Algoriphagus machipongonensis: one gene and its partner. The protein of the gene in region 1 interacts with the protein of each later gene in a pairwise test. Links are inferred from orthologs where the notes say so. Each region holds a gene or a part of one and is shown in the gene's direction. Other genes may lie near its edges. The genes, in order: ALPR1_RS16620 and ALPR1_RS04390.

Evidence for each region.
Region 2: the proteins of ALPR1_RS16620 (region 1) and ALPR1_RS04390 interact in binary tests that used the Escherichia coli proteins (3 or more experiments, as listed by UniProt). The link is inferred for Algoriphagus machipongonensis from one-to-one orthologs.

What each region holds. Positions count from the first base shown.
Region 1 is NZ_CM001023.1:3,948,125-3,954,997, forward strand. Bases 1,374-4,318 are described here. They hold ALPR1_RS16620 (Nramp family divalent metal transporter), read left to right. Parts: upstream 1,374-1,885; coding sequence 1,886-3,751; downstream 3,752-4,318. Other genes in these bases: ALPR1_RS16615 (VOC family protein), read left to right, coding at 1,374-1,689; ALPR1_RS20435 (DUF502 domain-containing protein), read right to left, coding at 3,769-4,318. Outside these bases: ALPR1_RS16605 (MGH1-like glycoside hydrolase domain-containing protein), read left to right, coding at 1-660; ALPR1_RS16610 (ribonuclease HII), read left to right, coding at 632-1,234; more of ALPR1_RS16615, read left to right, coding at 1,315-1,373; more of ALPR1_RS20435, read right to left, coding at 4,319-4,437; ALPR1_RS16630 (hypothetical protein), read right to left, coding at 4,679-5,119; ALPR1_RS16635 (HNH endonuclease), read right to left, coding at 5,214-5,723; ALPR1_RS16640 (SH3 domain-containing protein), read right to left, coding at 5,725-6,522; smpB (SsrA-binding protein), read right to left, coding at 6,485-6,873. UniProt on the Escherichia coli protein: H(+)-stimulated, divalent metal cation uptake system. Involved in manganese and iron uptake. Can also transport cadmium, cobalt, zinc and to a lesser extent nickel and copper. Involved in response to reactive oxygen.
Region 2 is NZ_CM001023.1:1,014,788-1,021,529, forward strand. What follows is about bases 1,394-4,207. They hold ALPR1_RS04390 (nucleotide exchange factor GrpE), read left to right. Parts: upstream 1,394-2,421; coding sequence 2,422-2,994; downstream 2,995-4,207. Other genes in these bases: obgE (GTPase ObgE), read left to right, coding at 1,394-2,346; dnaJ (molecular chaperone DnaJ), read left to right, coding at 3,002-4,114; ALPR1_RS04400 (hypothetical protein), read left to right, coding at 4,195-4,207. In the rest of the region: ALPR1_RS04370 (zinc-binding metallopeptidase family protein), read left to right, coding at 1-142; hpt (hypoxanthine phosphoribosyltransferase), read left to right, coding at 153-689; ALPR1_RS04380 (adenylate kinase), read left to right, coding at 705-1,277; more of obgE, read left to right, coding at 1,351-1,393; more of ALPR1_RS04400, read left to right, coding at 4,208-5,082; ALPR1_RS04405 (ABC transporter ATP-binding protein), read left to right, coding at 5,100-5,993; ALPR1_RS04410 (ABC transporter permease), read left to right, coding at 5,986-6,742. UniProt on the Escherichia coli protein: Participates actively in the response to hyperosmotic and heat shock by preventing the aggregation of stress-denatured proteins, in association with DnaK and GrpE. It is the nucleotide exchange factor for DnaK and may function as a thermosensor.

The sequences.
Region 1 (6,873 bases):
GCTGCTTTAGTGTCAAGCTGGGTTCAACCAGGATTCGATAAGAGAAGGCTATTTTCTTTATTAAGAGGGCATCGAATGAAAAGCATCTTACACAAGATGTTGGATTCTAATGAATTCTTAAGTGAATACGGAATACGGTCACTTTCCAAATATCATCTGGAAAATCCCTACACAATGAATATCGCTGGGGACCAACTTTCTATAAAATACACTCCTGGAGAATCCGATACCGTCATGTTTGGTGGAAATTCCAACTGGAGAGGACCTATTTGGTTTCCGATTAACTTCCTGATTATTGAGTCCCTCAAGAAATTTGACTTTTATTATGGAGGCGATTTTTCCATTGAGTACCCTACAGGTTCGGGTAGATACATGACTATGGATATCATTGCCAAAGAACTCTCCTATCGTTGTATGAAAATCTTTATGAGAGATGAGAATGGATACCGTCCATTTAACAGTGATAACAAGAAGTTTCAGGAAGATCCTCATTTCAAAGATTACATTCTATTTTATGAATATTTCCATGGGGACAAAGGTGCGGGGCTAGGCGCTTCCCACCAAACAGGATGGACTGGTTTAGTGGCTGAAATGATTCATAAATATTACAAAATCAGAGAAGATAAAGAGCATGACTCTAAAACCCTTTTTAGAAGCTAATAGAATTGAAGCGGGCTGCGATGAAGTGGGTAGAGGTTGTTTGGCAGGACCTGTGGTAGCTGCGGCAGTAATACTCCCTTCTGACTATTCCAATGAATGGATCAATGACTCCAAAAAGCTCGGTAAAAAACAGAGGCAGGACCTTATTGAAGAAATAAAAGAAAAGTCTCTTTCTTGGAAAGTAGCCGAAGCCAGTGTGGAAGAAATTGATCAGATCAATATTTTGAATGCCTCTTTTTTGGCTATGTCACGGGCTATTGAAGGTTTAGAAGTTAGCCCCGAGCACCTTCTCATCGATGGAAACAGATTCAAATCTCATTTAACTTTACCCTTCACTTGCGTCATTAAAGGGGATGGTAAATTTGCAAGTATTGCGGCAGCATCTATCCTTGCAAAAGTTTACCGAGATGAATTAATGGAAAAGCTAGCCCTAGAACATCCGCATTATGGTTGGGAACGAAATGTGGGCTATCCCACCAAAGCTCACCGAGAAGGGATTAGAGAACATGGCCCTTGCATTTGGCACCGCAAGAGCTTCCAACTTTTACCCCGTCAATTAGACTTAGACCTATAAAAGCACAAAAAACATTTCCATTTGACAGCTTAAATAACTGAATAAAAAAAAGTTATTTTAATAGGATAAACTAGCTAACTATGGAATCAAAATTTGAGGCAGGAATTAATATTGCGATAAAAATCCCAAAAAGTAAATATGAGAAAACAGTTGAATTCTACAGGGATATTTTAAAACTGGAGGTTGAGGAATATCCAATTTCCAACCCAACCGTCTCGAAAACTCACAAAGTCATTTTTGGAAATAATGTTCTCTGGCTGGATTGTGTGGACAATTATACACATTCGGAAACCTGGTTACAGCTTACCGTTCCTGACGTAGAGGAAGCCGCAAAATATCTTGAATTAAGTGGTGTAGAGACTTGCGATGAATTAGAGGAGCTTCCCGAGAATATGCATTGGATTCAAGATCCCGCTGGAACCGTTTTCAACTTGCAAAAGCGAGAATTAAAATAACCCAATTAAATAGCCATTCCTTCATTGTCATCTTAGCTACTTAGCTATCAACAGGATAGAATTGATAGACTTTCCATGCATGAATTTGATGTTTTTTCAACTTTTTTGTTAGATAACTCTAACTTTATTTTTTCCTTCACCGGATTTTTGTTTAGCTTTCGGATGAATTAGACTTTCAAACCAAACCACCAACCCTGTGAGTTCAGAATCGCTCAGTGAAGTACACGGTAGTGTTCCAACCCATAATAAAAAAGGCTGGAGAAAAATATTAGCGTTTTTAGGTCCTGCTTACTTAGTAAGTGTGGGATATATGGACCCAGGAAACTGGGCCACAGATCTTGCCGGTGGATCAGAGTTTGGGTACAAGCTCCTTTGGGTGCTTTTGATGTCCAATTTAATGGCTTTGTTGCTTCAGTCACTTAGCGCTAGACTTGGCGTGGTATGTAAGCTAGACTTGGCCCAAGCATCCAAGCAAGCTTATCCAAAATGGGCAAATATCCCGCTCTATATATTAGCTGAGATTGCAATTGCTGCCTGTGATTTGGCAGAGATCGTGGGAATGGCGATTGGTCTTAACTTATTGTTTGACTTGCCACTTATTTGGGGTGTTGCGATTACTGCTTTGGACACCTTACTCCTTCTATTCCTATTAAACAAAGGAATGCGTACCATGGAGCTATTTATCATTTCCTTGGTATCCATCATCGGCTTTTCATTTGTGGTGGAGATGTTTATTGTAGGGCCCGTTTACGGTGAAGTGGTCAAAGGAATGGTACCCTCGTCGCTAAGCGGGAATGCACTTTATATTGCTATTGGTATTATCGGAGCGACAGTTATGCCCCATAACTTATACCTCCACTCCTCCCTTGTGCAGACTAGAAAAATCGATCCCTCTACTAAAAGCATAAAAAATGCCCTGAAGTTTAATTTCATCGATTCTGCTATTGCGCTCAACCTTGCTTTTTTGGTGAATGCCGCCATCTTAATCTTAGCTGCTGCAGCATTCCATGTCAATGGGTTTTATGATGTGGCAGAAATTCAGGATGCCTCCAAACTTCTGGAAAACTTATTCGGGAAAATCGCTCCAACCTTCTTTGCGATAGCTTTGATCGCAGCAGGACAAAGCTCCACGATCACAGGAACGCTGGCAGGACAGATTGTAATGGAAGGTCACCTAAAACTAAGGATTCAACCTTGGGTGAGAAGGATGATCACAAGGCTTATTGCTATTATTCCAGCCATTATTACCATTCTATATTTTGGAGAAGAAGCTCTTGGAAGGTTGTTGGTATTGAGTCAAGTGGTACTGAGTTTACAATTAGGTTTTGCCGTAATCCCGTTGATTCATTTCAATTCGGATCGGAAATTAATGAAGGAGCACACCATCAAATTATGGGTAAAAATCCTCGCATGGGTTTGTGCTGGAATCATTGTTTTCTTGAACATCCAATTGGTTATAAATGAACTTCAAGGGTGGCTAGTAACTGCAGGAGACAATGCTATTTACCTTTACACCATTGTTATCCCACTGATATTGGCCTGTTTTGCCTTATTGGTTTACATCTTTATTCACCCATTCATTAAACCAGGAGAATTAAAGAAACGCTTGGTTCCCCATGCCAAAGGAGTAGATTTCATAGAAGGGCAACCTATTAGTTACCAACACATTGCTATTGCAGTAGACTTTTCGGATAATACGCAGGCGATCATCCAAAATGCTATAAAACTAGGAGGAAAGTCTGCCAATTATTTATTCGTTCATGTGGTAGAAAGTGCTGCTGCCAGATATCTAGGAAAAAACACTTTAGATCATGAGACGCAACAAGATGTGAACAGCTTAATTCAATATCAGGATAAGTTAATTTCTCTCGGATACAATGCTAGCCATGAATTAGGCTTTGGAGTAGCTGCAACTGAAATAGCAAAAATCGTCAATGATCAAAAAGTAGATTTAGTGATCATGGGAGCTCATGGCCACTCGGGCATCAAAGACCTGCTATTTGGAACTACGGTCAATAAATTGAGGCATAAAATCGATACGCCTATTCTGATCGTTCAATAGATAAATCAAATGTCTTGCTATGCTTCTTTAGGTACTAGCGGCTCACTAGCCTTAAGGTCAGATTTTGCTAATAAACCTTTGGTCCCAGCGCCCATCCCCATGATTGTACGCATGGCATCCTGAGTGGAGACATCCAAAAGTGTTACATCTTTCCTTTTGACATGATAAATATTCCCATTGGTGGGATTTGGAGCAGTGGGAACAAAAACGGTCACATAATCATCATTTACCTGATCGGTAATAAAGCCAGTCATTTTTGTACCGGTATTAAAGGGATCAATCAAAACAACCTCAGAAAAAGGTAATTTTTTCACTCCAATGAACTGGTACACTGTCTGGTGAATCAGACTATACAATGGGATTTTTGACAAGTATTTTCTCTCAAAACCCTTGAAATAGACTTTCCCTACTTTATTGCGTACAAGTACTCCTATCCCGAAAACAAATACGCAGAATATCCCTAATGATAGCACATTAATAAACCAATGCGGCTCTCCTCCACCCCCGTCGATTAATGCGCTAAGTGGGGCCACTATTTTAAAAATGAAATTAAATACGACCGATAGAAGTATTAGGATAATTGTTAACGGAAGCAAAATCAAAAACCCTTGGATCATGGTATCCTGAAGAAATCCTCTTTTATTATTTGGCTCGGTTGATACTATTTCATTTGTTTCAGGAAGCATGGTCTTAGGGTCAGAATGTTAATAATCAAGGAATTGAATTTAGATCCTTGTCATTTTACTAATCTTCAAAACTATACCAAACCCAAAATCACACTCAGCCAGCGTAAAAAGTGCAATACTAAAAAATGGATTTATTGATTTGGGGAGTAAATTCCTCAAAAACGAGAACTTTCTTTCCTTTAAATAAAAAAGACCGTCCATAAGGACGGTCCCGATCTAGGTGATTGATCTACTTTCTTTATTATTCAAATTTGCGTTCAAAGTACAACTTCCCCGCACTATTCGAGCTACTAGAAACAGGCTCTAATACCAACCTGTTTTCATCTAATTCTACAATTTTGGCTTCTCTCACTTGGTCAGCATCATAAATTTTGAGAATATGATCTTCTCCTAATTCAACTTTAGCCTTCCTTAGGATTATCTCACTTTTCACGAAATCGGTATAAGCTAAAGTATCCCCTGGGAGAAATTTATAAACAGTGTTTTCAAGTCTGAATTTTATCTTCGCTTCCATATCTTCTCTGAAAGCAGCACTTGAACCAAGATATTGTGCAGATGACTTCAACTTTTTGATACCATCAAAATCAACTAATTGCCAACTCCCTATCAGCTCTTCATATTGAGCCTGATTCCAGCTCATTGCAAGCGTCAAAAAAAGAGAATAGATTAACGAAAACTTCATATTCAATGAAAGGCAATTTCTTTGCCAAAAATCACATTGCCTTCGATATTCATTTTCGAGGATAAAATTCCGGAAATAAAATACGGTTCTGGATCTAGCTTACTGCTTTGCTAGCCAAGAATGGCAACCATTCAGCAGCTTGTCTTTCTGCATATTCTGCTAAAAAATAGGATAAAGTAGGCCTAAATGGCTCATTTCTTAAAGTTAAACCAGCTTGTTCAGGAGACTTATCGCCTTTATTGACATTGCACCTATGGCAGGCAGTGACAAGGTTCATCCAATTCGTTTTACCTCCTTTGGACCTGGGAACTACATGATCCACTGTGAGATGCTTTTTGCTTCCACAATATTGGCATTCTCCATTATCTCTTTTGAATAAATTAGAACGATTAAGTAGCACCCCACGGTAAGGTATATTTTTATAGTCAACGAGACGAATGACAGCCGGGTATTCAAAATTTCGACTTACCGTCCTGATTTTTAAAAGCTCATAAGTAGTCAGGCAACTAGCTTTTTCTAAAAGTAATAAGACGATTGCTTTTTGCACAGGGACTACTGCCACCGGAGAATGATCCAAATTCAAAACCAATACTCTTTTTTCCATGCTAACTTAAAATTGACCTGCCTTCCACCTCAAAGCGGCTTCCAGCATTAGTTTTTTGAATTGATTCCCATTCGTCAATATCGGAGATTTTCATTTTTTCATCCATCCACATGACTTCTTCCGCACCCAAATACATTGACATATGAGTAATTTTACTCTCTAAATCCTTGAAAATAAGCAAATCTCCCGGGATAATGTTTGAGGAAGGGATCATTTTTCCTGGAAGTCGTTGATCTTTCCACCCATATCCCGCTGTTGAATAAATTAATGCAAAGCCCAATTTCTCATCCAAACCAAAAATGCTTCTACCTCCAGACTGGAAAGGAGCATTGAGATATTTTAGCGCTATATCGATCAATTCCTCCCTACTAGATTTGATGGCATGGCTTCTAACAGACCCAGTAAACCCGATATGATCTTGCCAGTTGAACAATTCCAAATCTGAAAAATGCAGTCTACTTCCGGGAAGTAAATAAAGATTTGTGCCCAGATATTCTATCACCGCTACTGGGCTGGTGACAACTTGGAAATCTTGATTTAGAAATTCTTGATACTCGTCTGAATTGATGTTTTTGAGAGATTTGGATGTAATCCAGCCTTCCAATTCGGTGTCTTCATGAAAAATTTTATACCAATTCTGGGTCGAGGTGATCTTCCGCACTTGGTAGCACTCCCCAAAAAGTAATTGGGAGACTAATGCAGAATCGAAACTAGGTTCTTTGTAGAGCGGTAAAATAGACTGGCGGCATATCCCATAAACATCAGTCAAGGGCCATTCGCTGGAGTTCTCTTTTCGCATCTTTTTCTTTCAGGTCGTGTCGTTTATCATGAAGCTTTTTGCCTCGACCTAGAGCAATTTCCATCTTTGCTAATCCTCGGTCATTGATAAATATACGAACTGGAATGATAGACAGACCTTTTTCCTGCGACTTAGTTTCCAATTTTTCTAGTTCTTTCTTGCTCAGCAGAAGCTTTCTATCTCTGATAGCTGCATGATTGTAGTTAGCAGCCATGGAATAAGGCGCAATGTGCATTTGTCTCACATATAATTCGCCTCTCAAAAAAACACAAAAGGCTTCTGTCAAGGAAATTTTACTTTCTCGAATAGACTTGATTTCAGTTCCTTTCAAAACCATCCCACAGGTATAAG
Region 2 (6,742 bases), 2.9 Mb from region 1 along the record:
AATCCAATTTTCACCCTATGCAATTGATTGGTGTTTTATAGGTGCTGCAGAAGGTAACGTTCACTCTCCAGATGAAAAAGTGTCATTATCGGACATTGATTCGATGATAAGTTTATATAATTACCTACTCGCAAATCTTTAAAATTCGGAAAATGTCTGTTCAGTTAAAGGATAAAAATTTCAAACCCTTTATCAATCGAAAACAAATTCAGGAGAGAATTTCTCAAATTGGGGCTGAAATATCTCAGAAGTATAAAGGTGAAGACCTTCTATTAATAGGTGTATTAAATGGTTCATTTATTTTTATGGCAGATCTTTGCCGTGCAATTGACCTCCCTTTAGAATGCTCATTTGTTAAGATTAGCTCTTATCAAGGGACAGAAAGCACTGGAAAAGTAAAAACTTTGATTGGGTTGGGAGAAAATTTAACAGGTAAAAATATTCTAATTGTGGAAGATATAGTTGATACCGGAATCAGCATGAATCACATGCTAGAGCAGATTTCTGACTATAATCCAGCAAATATTTCTATCGTTACCCTTCTCTATAAACCTGAGGCTTTTCAGTTTAATTATGCAATTGATTATGTGTGTTTTGAAATTCCCAATAAATTTGTCGTCGGCTACGGCCTTGATTATGATAGTTTGGGTAGAAATCTGCCGGAGATCTATCAGCATGATACTCCTTAATTAATGAAATCAGGAATGTATAACATCGTATTATTTGGCCCTCCGGGTGCGGGCAAAGGCACCCAAAGTGAAAAATTAATTCAGAAATATGGATTGACCCATTTATCAACAGGGGATTTGTTCAGGAAACATTTGGGAGAAGGCACTGAGTTGGGGCTGCTTGCAAAGAAATACATGAACGAAGGTCATCTTGTGCCAGATGAAGTGGTGATTAAGATGGTGGAGGAGAAAATCAGCGAAACGAAAGATTCTAAAGGGTTCATTTTTGATGGGTTTCCTAGGACCACCGCTCAAGCTGAGGCTTTGGATAAGATGTTGTCGCACCATGATCTGGTTATTTCTGGTATGATCGCCTTGGATGTCCCACAGGATGTTTTGAGAGAACGTATCAAGGAAAGAGGAAAGACTTCGAATAGAGCCGATGATCAGGACGATGAGAAAATTAATACTCGAATTCAGGTTTATATGAATGAGACTTTACCAGTGGCTGGATACTATGAGCAGCAAGGTAAGTTTCAAAAAATCAATGGAGTAGGTGAGATCGATGAGATTTTTAATCAGATCACTTCGGTAATTGATAGCTACTGATTGCCTATAATTTCCTAATTTTGCAATTCACAATTTGGCTAGGCTTCCAGCTTAGCCTTTTTTCTTTCTAGAAATGGCTGATTCTAATTTCATTGATTACGTAAAATTTTGTTCACGATCCGGAGCAGGAGGTGCAGGTTCTTTGCATTTCCGCAGGGAAAAGCATGTTCCTAAAGGAGGCCCAGATGGAGGTGACGGTGGACGCGGTGGTCATATTATATTAAGAGGAAATGCACAGCACTGGACACTTCTTCATTTAAAATATAAAAAACATGTCATTGCTGAATCAGGAAAAGGTGGAGAAGGTGGTCGAAGGAAAGGAGCAGATGGGAAGGATATTATTTTAGATGTTCCTTTGGGTACAGTGGCCAAAGATGCAGAAACCGGTGAAAAGAGATGTGAAATCACAGAAGACGGTCAAGAAGTTATCCTGACCAAAGGAGGTAGAGGAGGTCTTGGAAATGATCATTTCAAAACTTCCACCAATCAAGCCCCACATTACTCCCAACCCGGAGAAGAAGGGATTGAGGAATGGATTATTCTTGAATTAAAATTACTTGCCGACGTAGGATTAGTAGGTTTTCCAAATGCAGGAAAGAGTACTTTGCTTTCTTCTATTTCAGCAGCCAAGCCTGAGATAGGAGATTACCCTTTTACTACGCTCGTTCCAAATTTGGGTGTGGTTGGTTATCGAGATGATAAATCATTCGTGATGGCGGATATCCCAGGAATCATTGAAGGAGCATCGGAAGGGAAAGGACTTGGGATTAGATTTTTGAGGCATATAGAAAGGAATTCTATCCTATTATTTATGGTGCCTGTAGATGCTCCAAGTATCCAGGAGCAATACCAGATATTGTTAGGTGAATTGGAAAAGTATAATCCTGAACTTTTGGATAAGCAAAGAATACTGGCTGTCTCAAAATCAGATATGCTGGACGAGGAGCTCATGGGTGAAATGAAGTCAGATTTACCGGAAGGCGTCCCTTACGTTTTCATTTCTTCTGTCAGTCAATTTAACCTAGATAAGTTGAAAGATCTGATTTGGCAGGCAATTCACCAGTCTTAAAGTGTCAGATTGTCAGTTTAGAAAGGATGGCAACAATATTGTTAAAATGCTGGAGCCAACTATTGCAAAATATTTATGAAAAATAAAGAACAAGTGGATAAGGAACTAGATCAAGCAGAGGAGCAGCTAGTAAAAGAAACACAAGAAGCACAGGAAAACGAAGAAGCGAAAGCTGAATCGAATGAAGAAAATGTTTCGGCAGTAGATAAACTTGAAGCTGAAAATGCTGAGTTGAAGAATAAGTATTTGAGGTTGTATTCTGATTTTGAAAACTTCAGAAAAAGAACTTCAAAAGAGAGGTTGGATTTAATCACCAACGCTTCTGAGGAAGTTTTAAGAGAACTTATTCCTGTGGTAGATGATTTTGAGCGTGCTTTTAAAGTGAATGAAACGGAAGAAGATGCTTCTAAGATCAGAGAAGGTAACCAATTGATCTTTCATAAATTGCTTAAAATCCTTGAGAATAAAGGACTTAAAGTGATGGATGATTTAGTAGGAAAGCCTTTTGATGCAGATACTCAAGAGGCAATTTCTCAAATTCCTGCTCCAAATGAGGAAATGAAGGGAAAGGTAATCGATGTAGTAGAAAAAGGTTATACACTAGGAGACAAAGTAGTACGCTTTGCGAAAGTGGTAACGGGAGCTTAATTAAATTATGGCAAAAAGAGATTATTACGAAGTATTAGGTGTGTCTAAGTCGGCCTCTCCGGAGGAGATCAAAAAAGCATACCGTAAACTGGCAATAAAGTATCACCCAGATAAAAATCCTGACAATCCTGAGGCAGAGGATAAATTCAAGGAAGCTGCGGAAGCCTACGAAGTCCTAAGTAACCAGGAAAAGCGTCAGCGCTATGATCAATTTGGTCATCAGGGCGTTTCTGGAAACGGTGGCTACGGAGGTGGAGGTATGAATATGGATGATATCTTCTCTCAATTTGGTGATATTTTCGGTGGAGGAGGATTTGGTTCTTTCTTCAGTGGAGGAGCTGGTGGCGGAGGTCGCCGAACCAAAAAAGGAACAAACCTTCGCGTCAAGCTTAAACTCAACCTTGCAGAAATTGCAAATGGAGTTGAGAAAAAAATAAAGGTTAAAAGACATGTCGTTGCTCAAGGGGTGACATTTAAATCATGTTCTACTTGTCAAGGAAGCGGTCAGATCAAAAAGGTAGTCAATACGATGCTTGGTCAGATGGTTTCAGCAAGTACCTGTGGAGTTTGTGGTGGTAGTGGTCAAATAGTTGACAAAAAGCCAGCAGATGCAGATTCCAGAGGTTTGATCGTAAAAGAGGAGGTGATCTCTATCAACATTCCTGGAGGAGTAGCTGAAGGCATGCAGTTGAGTATGTCCGGAAAAGGAAATGAAATTCCAGGAGGAATAGCCGGAGACCTTTTGATCGTCATCGAGGAGGTAGAAGATCAAATTTTACAAAGAGATGGCAATAATGTCATTTATGATCTTTACGTTTCATTCATCGATGCAGCTTTGGGTGCTTCTGTAGAAGTTCCTACGATCGAGGGAAAAGTAAAAATTAAAATTGATGCTGGAACCCAAAGTGGTAAAATGCTTCGATTGAAAGGAAAAGGGATCAAAGATATCAATGGCTACAGCCGCGGTGATCAACTGATCATGGTGAACGTGTGGACACCAACACATTTGAGTAAGGAAGAAAAACAATCTTTGGAAAGTCTGAAAGATTCAGAAAATTTCAGGCCTGACCCAGGGAAATCGGATAAAACCTTTTTCGATAAGATGAAGGAGTTCTTTTAAAAAATCAATTAGCCAGAATCATTTCTGGCTTTTTTTATATTTTTAAAAACCTTTTGAAAGCCTCCCCGTAACTTATCCGTATGCTTAAAAAATTGTGTCTACTGTTTCTCGGAGTTTTTGGATGGGTAGGTGTGAACAAGGCACAGCTTGTAAAAGAGTTTAAAGTCACTGATACAAAGGGGTTTGAGATGGTAAATCTCGGATTCTCTACTTATAAAAGCACCACTCATCTTAAAAGGATCAAGTCCATGGAGCCTCTCTATATCCATGGTCACCTCCAGAAAACGAATATTCTTCCGGTTTTTTCTCAAGAAATTAAAAATAATCTTCTTGAGGCTTCTTTGGTGCACAAAAACGTAGAAGCAGATAACCTAGGTAAAAGCATTACTTCCAAGTTATTTTCGGGTAGCAAAGATGATTTTGATCATACCTGGGATCTTGGCTTAGCTTCCAATTTTCTGTACAACTTGGATTTTACCCTAGGGATGGGGAAAGCCGAGTTTGATTTGGCACAACTCCCCATCAGTAAGATGAAAGTGAAAAGTGCCAGCGCAGACGTGTTAATTCATTATGGCACAAGAGACCCCAATCAAGTCCAAATGGACACCCTTTTGGTAACTCTGAATATGGGATCAGTAAAACTAAATGATATCAATTTTTCGAATGCTAGAAAAATGATCTTTGAGGTTAACTATGGTTCATTGGATCTTAATTTTTCCGAAGCCATGCCTTCCAAGTGCCAAGTAATTGCTGCCGTGGGAGCTGGAACACTCAATTTACTCTTGCCGGATGAATCCAACCCCGTAAAGATTAGAGTGAAAACTACTGCCATGTGTCGAACCACTCTTCCCAAATATTTGAAATCTATCGATGAGCATACTTATATTACCAAAGGCTATAAAGAATCTGATCCACGATTGCTCGAATTGATCGTTGACGTGGGTGTAGGATCTTTAACGATTGAATAGAATAGTTTTTTGCCTTTATGCTTCAAATAAATAACCTCAATAAAACTTACGGTTCGAATAAAGCGCTTACAGATGTAAATCTGTTTGTTCCGAAAGGCGTCATTTTTGGTTTGTTAGGTCCCAATGGTGCCGGAAAAACCACCTTGATACGAATCATTAACCAAATTATCGAGGGAGATTCAGGAGAGATTTTAATCGAGGATGTTCCTTTAAATCCATCTCATATTTCTAAAATAGGTTATCTCCCAGAAGAAAGAGGACTTTACAAGAAAATGAAAGTCTGGGATCAGCTATTGTATTTTGCCAGATTAAAAGGTTTGTCCCAGCAAGATGCCAAAGACAAAATAAAATTCTGGCTTGAGAAAATGGATATTGCTTCCTGGAAGGAAAAGAAGATAGAAGATCTCTCCAAAGGAATGGCTCAGAAAGTACAGTTTATTTCCACCATTATTCATGAGCCACCTTTACTTATTTTAGATGAGCCTTTTTCAGGTTTTGATCCGGTAAATGCGGAGTTGATCAAAAACGAAATTCTAGAACTGAAGACAAAAGGGACTACTGTCATCCTCAGTACCCACCGAATGGAGTCTGTGGAGTTGCTTTGTGATCAAGTAGCGATGATTAACCGTTCTAAGAAGATTCTAGACGGCACGATAAAAGAAGTGAAGAAAAGCTTTAGACCTGAGGTTTATAGCATTTCACTTTCGGATCCTAAAAAATTAATACCCCAGGAATGGACCGCTAAAGAAGAGGATGGTGTCCATCACTTTACCTTGCCGCTCAGTGGGAAATCTCCCAATGAACTTTTATCTGAATTAATGCAATATGGACAAGTTCGGGTGTTTCAGGAAATGACACCCAGTATGGAGGAAATTTTTATTCATCAGGTAAAAGCAACAGAAAATGGATAAAATCTGGCTTGTGATAAAGCGGGAATATCTCGCTCGTGTGAAGAAGAAATCTTTTTTGCTGGCCACCTTATTGACGCCATTGATCTTTCCGGCGATCATGGGAGTCTTTGTTTGGATTGCCTTGGAGGATGATACCAGTCAAGGGCTTCGCATTATCGAAGTGGTGGACAAAAACAAAATGTTTTTTCTAGAAAGTTCCGAGCAATATGCTTTTTCATTTTCCGACTCCAATGTGAATGAAGCCAAACAGAAAGTAATGGATGGAGACCGGTATGGGTTTTTGCTCATTCCTGAATTTGACCTTAAAGACCCGAAAGGGATTGTTTTCTATGGGGAGGAAAATCCCAGTATGAATTTGATTAACTACCTCGAAAATAACCTAAAAAAGAAGATAGAGGAGCAACGGTTGTATGAAAGTGGTATTGACCCTAAAATAATCAATGAAGTCAGAACAAAAGTGGGAATTCGCTCTATTACTCTTGGTGATGAAGGGGAAGAAACTGTCAATGATGCCACGGTAAACTATGCTTTAGGCTTCTTGACAGGCATCTTGATCTATATCTTTATTTTTGTTTACGGCAATCAAATCATGCAAGGGGTGATTGAAGAAAAATCCAGCCGAATTGTAGAAATTCTGGTTTCTTCATTAAAACCTTTTCAATTGATGCTTGGTAAAATTGTTGGTATTGGAGCAGTTGGGTTAACACAGTTTCTAATCTGGGTGGCATTAATAGGGACGCTATCTACAG